DNA from 3 places in the Streptomyces qianjiangensis genome. Region 2 is predicted to be linked to each of the others. Evidence: riboswitches for the same ligand, from Rfam matches in the RefSeq annotation. Region 2 holds a riboswitch; each other region holds the start of a gene.
The links. A riboswitch is a leader RNA that binds a small molecule or an ion and turns the genes downstream of it on or off. The one in region 2 is predicted to bind cyclic di-AMP.
Positions count from the first base shown of each region.

Region 1 (2,237 bases), 2.3 Mb from region 2:
CGGGTGGGGTCGTACATACCGGTTGCCTGCCCGAAGGAGTGCCCAAAGGAATGCCCAATGGGTGCGAGCCCAAAGGAATGCTTAAGGATAACCCAGGAGATCCTAAATACCTGCTGAAGGTCCGTCCGCGGCAGGCTGGGCGCCATGGACGGACAGCTCCTCGCCTTCACCGGGATCGCCGCCGGCATGGTCGCCATGCCCGGCGCCGACTTCACCGTCGTCGTACGCAACGCACTGGTCTCCCGCCGGGCGGGCATCGCCTGTGCGCTCGGCATCGCGTGCGGGCTGCTCGTCCACACGGCACTGGTGGCTGCGGGGGTCGCCGCGGTCCTGGTCGCCGTGCCCCCGCTGTTCCGCACTCTGCAGCTGCTCGGCGGCGCGTATGTGCTGTATCTGGGCGGACGGACGCTGTGGTCGCTGCGGCAGCCGCAGGGCGGCGACACGGACGGCGGCACGGCCTCTGCCGCACACCCGCTGCGTCAGGGGTTCACGACCAACGCCCTCAACCCCAAGGTCTCGCTGACCTTCCTCAGCCTGCTGCCCCAGTTCGTACCCGCGGGCAGTGCCGCGCTGCCGAGGACCCTGCTGCTCGCGCTGATCGTGATCGGGCTGACCCTGGTGTGGTTCCCGACGGTGGCGCTGCTGGTGGACCGGCTCGGCCGGTGGCTGCGCCGGCCGCGGGCCGCCATGGCCCTGCAGTCGGCGACCGGTGTGGCGCTGACGGTTCTGGGCGCCGCCCTGCTCATCGAACCGCTCCTGGCGTGACACCGGGTCAGGCCGGAGCGGACCCGAGGGGGTGACGGCGCGACATCGCCCGTCACCCCCTCGGGCGGGTCAGCTGACCCGGCCGTACCAGACGCTCCTCGTCCAGATCTTCTGCAGCTTCACCACGTCCCCGGTCTTCGGGGCGTGCCAGATCTTCCCCTTCCCGGCGTAGATCCCCACGTGGTACACGCTGGAGCCCGAGTGGAAGAAGACCAGGTCACCGGCCTTGCGGTTCTTGGCCGAGATGTGGTGGGTCTTGTTGTACTGCTGGGCGGCCGTACGGGGCAGGCTCTTGCCCGCCTTCTTGTACGAGTACAGCGTGAGCCCGGAGCAGTCGAACCTCCGCGGCCCGGTGGCGCCCCACTTGTAGGGGGACCCCTTCTTGGAAGCCGCGACCTGGAGTGCCTTCGTCGCCATCGTCGCGGCCGATGCGTCGGCGGCGACACCCGGAACCACGATCGAGCCGCCCACGGCGGCGATGGTGAGGGCCGAGGCCGTACCGGCCCGGGCCATGAGCGACGGGACACGATTGAGCGCAGTCATGCGCAACCCTTCGTCAGCCGCCTGTGAAGGATGACCTGTCGGATTCGGGCTGGCGAAGTTGCCCGGCCGCGTTGCCGCGGCTTCACCCCAAGGGCTGCTCGGAACGAACAAACAGACGAACGAACATCCGTTCCGGCGACCCGTCTTGCTTGGGTCCTCCACTCCTGCCGATCCACTCCTGTCGACCGGTCATCCGGGCGGCGGCAGGACTCGGCGTCCGCCCGGACCGCCCCGCCGCTGTGGCGGGGGCTTGTCGTCAGACAGGGATCTTCACTCACAGGTGTCCGAAAATCCCAATGGAATCGGGGATTTGTGGTGTTACTCACCACTCACCCGTTCGGGTGGACATCGCTGTGTTCGAGTCATGGCCGAGGGGGGCAGGTACCCCCGGACCAGCGCGGAAGCACCTCACCGTCCCCCTCGGGCAAGCGTGTTGTGCAACCTCCACGGCCTCGGAAACGGACCTGCGACTACTCCAATCAGCGGTACGCCCTTTGGGTCGTTTCAACTCCGGTCCGGACGGCAGTGCGTCAATCGGCGGCGTGGGGTGGGACGGTGACCCTCGCGGTCCGGCGTTCGCCGTCCAGCACCCGCAGTGCGCGTGCCAACGTGGCCGCGTGCAACTCCGTCTCGCCGCGCTGGTGCATGAGGGTCAGCGCGTCGCGCAACTCGGCCGCCGCACGGACCAGTGCCTGGGCGGCCCGCAGCCCGCTGTAGGTGCCCTCGTGCCGGGCCGGATTGATCCGACCGAGCAGGTCGACCACATCGAGGTAACGGTCGATCAACTCACCCTCGGCCCGCGTCAGGGCGGGCAGCGGCGGCAGTTCCGGAGGCATCATCCGCCGGCTCACCCCGCGTCCCGGGTGATGCGGGAGGCGTTGCGGCTGGTGATGATCCCGTCCACCAGCCCGTATTCCAGCGCGCCCGGC
Region 1 covers NZ_CP106798.1:1,326,731-1,328,967, reverse strand. Annotated here, with positions in the region: gene N8I87_RS06015 (LysR family transcriptional regulator) at 1-17, opposite strand, end outside; gene N8I87_RS06010 (LysE family translocator) at 145-765, shown strand; gene N8I87_RS06005 (C40 family peptidase) at 835-1,308, opposite strand; cyclic di-AMP (ydaO/yuaA leader) riboswitch at 1,312-1,518, opposite strand; gene N8I87_RS06000 (hypothetical protein) at 1,839-2,147, opposite strand; gene N8I87_RS05995 (ATP-dependent Clp protease proteolytic subunit) at 2,156-2,237, opposite strand, start outside.
Region 1: linked by a shared signal. The riboswitch ahead of N8I87_RS06005 (C40 family peptidase) and the one ahead of N8I87_RS16500 (LysM peptidoglycan-binding domain-containing protein) in region 2 are both predicted to bind cyclic di-AMP.

Region 2 (2,237 bases):
AAGTACGGCGGCCTCGAGTTCGCCACCAGCCCGGACGAGGCGAGCCGTTCGCAGCAGATAGCCGTCGCGGAGAAGGTCCTCGACGATCAGGGCACGAAGCCCTGGGCCACCTGTGCGGTGCTCTCCGGGCTCACCGAGAACTCCGGGTCGGTCGACGTCGACACCGGCGTCTCGCCGTCCGATTCGCCTGGCTCCTCCGATTCTTCGGACTCCTCCGACTCCTCTGATTCGTCCGGCTCATCCCGTTCGCGCTCGAAGTCGGACTCCTCGGGGAACGTCGACGGCGGCAATGAGGAGAAGGGCGAGGACAAAGGTAAGGAAGAGGACAAGAGCGAGGACAACGGGGCGAAGAGTAATGACAACAGTAAGGGCGAAGATTCCACCAAGTCGGACAAGTCGGGATCCGTAGGCTCGGAAAATTCGCAGGGGGGCGGTAGTGAACCCTCAGAAGCCCCTAAATCGGATGAATCGGACAACTCTTGGCGGGGCGGGGGGTCTTGGAGTCTGGTCGACACCGGTGCGATCGGCGGCGGCCGTCATCGCGGGTGCTGTGCGGACGAAAGCACAGCAATCGGTCAGGACTCCGCCTCGGTGGCCCGTCATGCCTCGCAGACCTACACCGTCCGCGACGGCGACACCCTCGTGTCCATCGCCGACTCCTTTGGCGTCGACGGCGGATGGCGCGCGCTCTATGCCGCGAACAAGGCCGTCATCGGTACCGACCCGAACGACATCACTCCCGGTCAGACCCTGGACGTCGCTGCCGAAAACGGCGGAAAGTAGCGGGAGTTGACGTCCCACTTTCACGCCTAATGTCCGGTTTGGTGAAAGTGTGGGATGAGTCTCAGAAGCCCTGATCGTCTTTGAAATTCCCCGGATCGCGTGTCTACGGTCGAGTCCGCTCGTCACCACGAGCCCCGGCTGTCGCAACGCCGAGTCCTGCCAGCGGCCGTACGGGAACAGTCGTCGCGTCATGCGCCGCAGGCAGGAGCGGGGGACCCAAGGTAAGTGCCGCGCCGGACAGTTGAGCCGGAGCGGCTAGGGGTGGAGCCACGCCTCCTGGTGGAGGTGTGGCCGGGCAACTCAACCGGCCCGAACCCGACAGCTCACCTCGCAGGCGTCGGTGAGGGGATCCATCCATGCTGTTTTCCGCCCAGGGCAAGCACCGCCGTCCCTCGAAGGCCAAGGCCACCCGTGCCATCGCGCTCGCCGGTGTCGCCGGCGCCGCCGTCGTCGCCCCGCTGATGGCCTCCGGCACCGCCTCCGCCGCCACCGCCTCCGAGTGGGACGCCGTCGCCAAGTGCGAGTCCGGCGGCAACTGGTCCATCAACACCGGCAACGGCTACTACGGCGGTCTGCAGTTCTCCGCCTCGACGTGGTCCGCCTACGGCGGCACGAAGTACGCCGGCACCGCCGACAAGGCCACCAAGGCGCAGCAGATAGAGATCGCCGAGAAGGTCCTCGCCGCCCAGGGCAAGGGCGCCTGGCCGGTCTGCGGCACGGGCCTGTCCAGCACCCCCTACAGCGGCGCCGCGGCGAGCACCGCCCCCCGCTCGACCGAGAAGCCCGCCGCCTCCCGCTCCGCCGAGCGCCCGGCCGCGGCCAAGACCGTCACCACCCCGACCGGTAAGAAGGTCAAGAAGGGCGACGGCGAGTACAAGGTCGTCAAGGGCGACACCCTCGGCTCGATCGCCCAGAAGCACAAGGTCAAGGGCGGTTGGCAGAAGCTGTTCAAGCTGAACAAGGACATCGTCCAGGACGCGGACCTCATCTACCCGGGCCAGCGGCTCCACCTGAAGTGATGCGCGGTCGGTAGCCCGGCCGCAAGAACCACAGCCGGCCCCCGTCCCCACGGTCTCCCCGCCCCGGTGCGTATTCCCCCGTACGCGCCGGGGCGGGGCTTGTTCATGGGGTGCTGTGCTCGCGTTCATGGGGCGCTGTGCTCGAGCCGTTCTCCACCCGCCTTTGTTTCGAGCCGGAACAATGGGTACGGTCGGACCCTGTCCACGGGACGGTCGGTCGGTGGCCGATCCCCCCGGGACGGTTAGGCTCTAGTCGCAAGGCACCCCAGCCCCGCACTTCCAGCGTCACATCCATGAAGGAGATGCTCGTGCCGTCCATCGACGTCGTCGTAGCCCGGGAAATCCTGGACTCCCGAGGCAACCCCACGGTCGAGGTCGAGGTCGGCCTCGACGACGGCAGCACGGGTCGTGCCGCCGTTCCGTCCGGCGCCTCCA
Region 2 covers NZ_CP106798.1:3,613,518-3,615,754, reverse strand. Annotated here, with positions in the region: gene N8I87_RS16505 (LysM peptidoglycan-binding domain-containing protein) at 1-783, shown strand, start outside; cyclic di-AMP (ydaO/yuaA leader) riboswitch at 967-1,135, shown strand; gene N8I87_RS16500 (LysM peptidoglycan-binding domain-containing protein) at 1,140-1,802, shown strand; gene eno (phosphopyruvate hydratase) at 2,105-2,237, shown strand, end outside.

Region 3 (2,237 bases), 540 kb from region 2:
CCCGCGTACAACCCCTATCGGCCTTAGGGCGCAGCGGACAGGCGTGGCACACGGCTGCGCCGACTCGGAAGAGGTCCCGCAAACACCTGACCGGCGGTCCTGACGTCGGGGGGTGCCGTCAGGACCGCCGGGGGTTCGACAGGTTGGGTCAGGGGTTGAGGCCCTTGCCCCGCAGCCATGTCATCGGGTCGGTCCCGGTGGCCTGGCCGCCCGGGTGGACCTCCAGGTGCAGATGCGGGCCCGTGACGTTACCGGTGGCGCCGACGCGGCCGATGACGTCGCCGGTGCTGACCTTCTGCCCGGCGGAGACGCTGATCGAGGACTGGTGGCAGAACCACAGCTCGGTGCCGTCGTCGAGGGTGAGGATCGTGCGGTAGCCGTAGGAGCCGGCCCAGCCCGCCTCGGTGATCGTGCCGCTGTGGATGGCCTTGATGAGCGTGCCCGTGGGCGCGGCGAAGTCGAGGCCGGTGTGGTAGCCGGAGGACCACATGGCGCCGGCCTGACCGAAGGTCGAGGTGATCGTGTACGAGGAGGTCGGCAGCGTGTACTGCTTGGCCAGCGCGGCCAGGCGCGCGGCCTCGGCCTTCTTCTTGGCCGCGGCCTCCGCCGCCGCCTTGGCGTCGGCGGCCTTGGCGGCGGCCTCCTTCTCGGCCTTGGCGGCCGCGGCGGCGACCTGCCTGTCCGCGGCGGCCGCGGCAGCGGCGGCGGCCTTGGTCTCGACCTGGCCCTGCTGCTTCTCGGCCTGGGCCATGATGCGGTTGCGCAGCGCCTCACCGGCGTCGGAGGCGCCCTGGGTGCGGTCGGCGGAGGTCGTGCCGACGCTGCTGAGCGCGGTCGCGGAGCCCTTGGCGGGGGCCTCGTCCGGGGTGCTGTCGCCGAGCAGGGAGCTGACGGAGGGCAGGTCGGGCATGGAGATGGACACCGGCGGCTTGCCGGTGTTGGCGCTGGCCATGCCGCCCGCGCCGACGGCTGCTATGACGCCGACGCCCAGGACCGTGGAGCTACGGGCGAGTCCGCCGCCGCGCTGCTTGCCGACGCGGTGCCGGCCGCGTACCGGGCTGAGGGACTCCTCGGTGGGGTTCCACTCCTCCCACGGGCCCTCGTCGGTGCGGTAGCTGCCGTAGCCGAAGGACTCGGTGTGCTCGCTCGGCACGAATGGGGCTGTGGGGGCAGGCCGGTTGGACGCCACGCGGGCGTACTCCTTTCCTTCCGTCGCCTACCGGGTTAGCTGACGGGTTCGGAGCAGGAAGGTCTCCTACGCGCGCATACAGGCCGTGCCTCCACGGCGGCATCCGCGTGATTCACCCCAAGGTGGTGGTTCCCCGGTTCCCTTGCGGGATTCGGCGCGTGCGCACGGAGCCGACTCTTGTGACGGCTGGGACGACCGCGCTGCGTTATCGAACGTTAATAGACCCAGCTGTCAGATTCCAAGCCGTTCTGCTTGATCATTAATGTTTTTACTGCGGGACTTACCTGCCACGACCGATGAAAATCGGGCGAGTTGACCGCAGCACACGAGTCACAACGTTTTTGATGGTGACTCAGATGTTATGCGGAGGGCTTTCGTCCGGTCACTCTTCGTGATAATCGCCTGGCCGTCGCCTGGTCGCACAAAACACCCAGGGCCGGAATCCATGAACTGGATTCCGGCCCTGAGCCTTGAGTAGCGGGGACAGGATTTGAACCTGCGACCTCTGGGTTATGAGCCCAGCGAGCTACCGAGCTGCTCCACCCCGCGTCGGTGTGCCTCAAGCATACGTCATGCTCAGGGGTGCAAGCGCACAGGTTTATTCGAGGGCCGGCAGATGGCGGTTCGGCGCCTTGGCCCGGTCCTCGTACTCGGGCAGCACGACGACATCCACGCCCTGGCCCGTCAGCAGCCCGCTGCCGTCGGCGCCCGGCACGAACGTGTCCGGCTCCCGCCAGGCCGTGACCACCCGCCGTACCCCGGCGTCCAGGATCAGCCGCGCACAGGGAGCGGGCCGTGACGCCCGGCGGGCGCAGGGCTCCAGGCTGCTGTACACCGTGGCGGCGGCCAGCCTCGGGTCGGCCGGGTCGATCTTGGCCAGCGCCGCCTCCTCGGCGTGCACGACCGGGTCGTCGCCCTCCCGCGAGTGACCGCGGGCCAGCTCGGTGCCGTCGGCGGCCACCACGACAGCGCCCACGCTGAAGGCGGTCTCCGAGGGCGGGCACAGCGCCGCGAGGTCACAGGCGATCCGCATCCAGTGCCGGTCCGC
Region 3 covers NZ_CP106798.1:4,157,849-4,160,085, forward strand. Annotated here, with positions in the region: gene N8I87_RS19095 (PrsW family intramembrane metalloprotease) at 1-27, shown strand, start outside; gene N8I87_RS19100 (M23 family metallopeptidase) at 149-1,189, opposite strand; cyclic di-AMP (ydaO/yuaA leader) riboswitch at 1,199-1,356, opposite strand; tRNA gene N8I87_RS19105 (tRNA-Met) at 1,665-1,738, opposite strand; gene N8I87_RS19110 (dihydrofolate reductase family protein) at 1,788-2,237, opposite strand, start outside.
Region 3: linked by a shared signal. The riboswitch ahead of N8I87_RS19100 (M23 family metallopeptidase) and the one ahead of N8I87_RS16500 (LysM peptidoglycan-binding domain-containing protein) in region 2 are both predicted to bind cyclic di-AMP.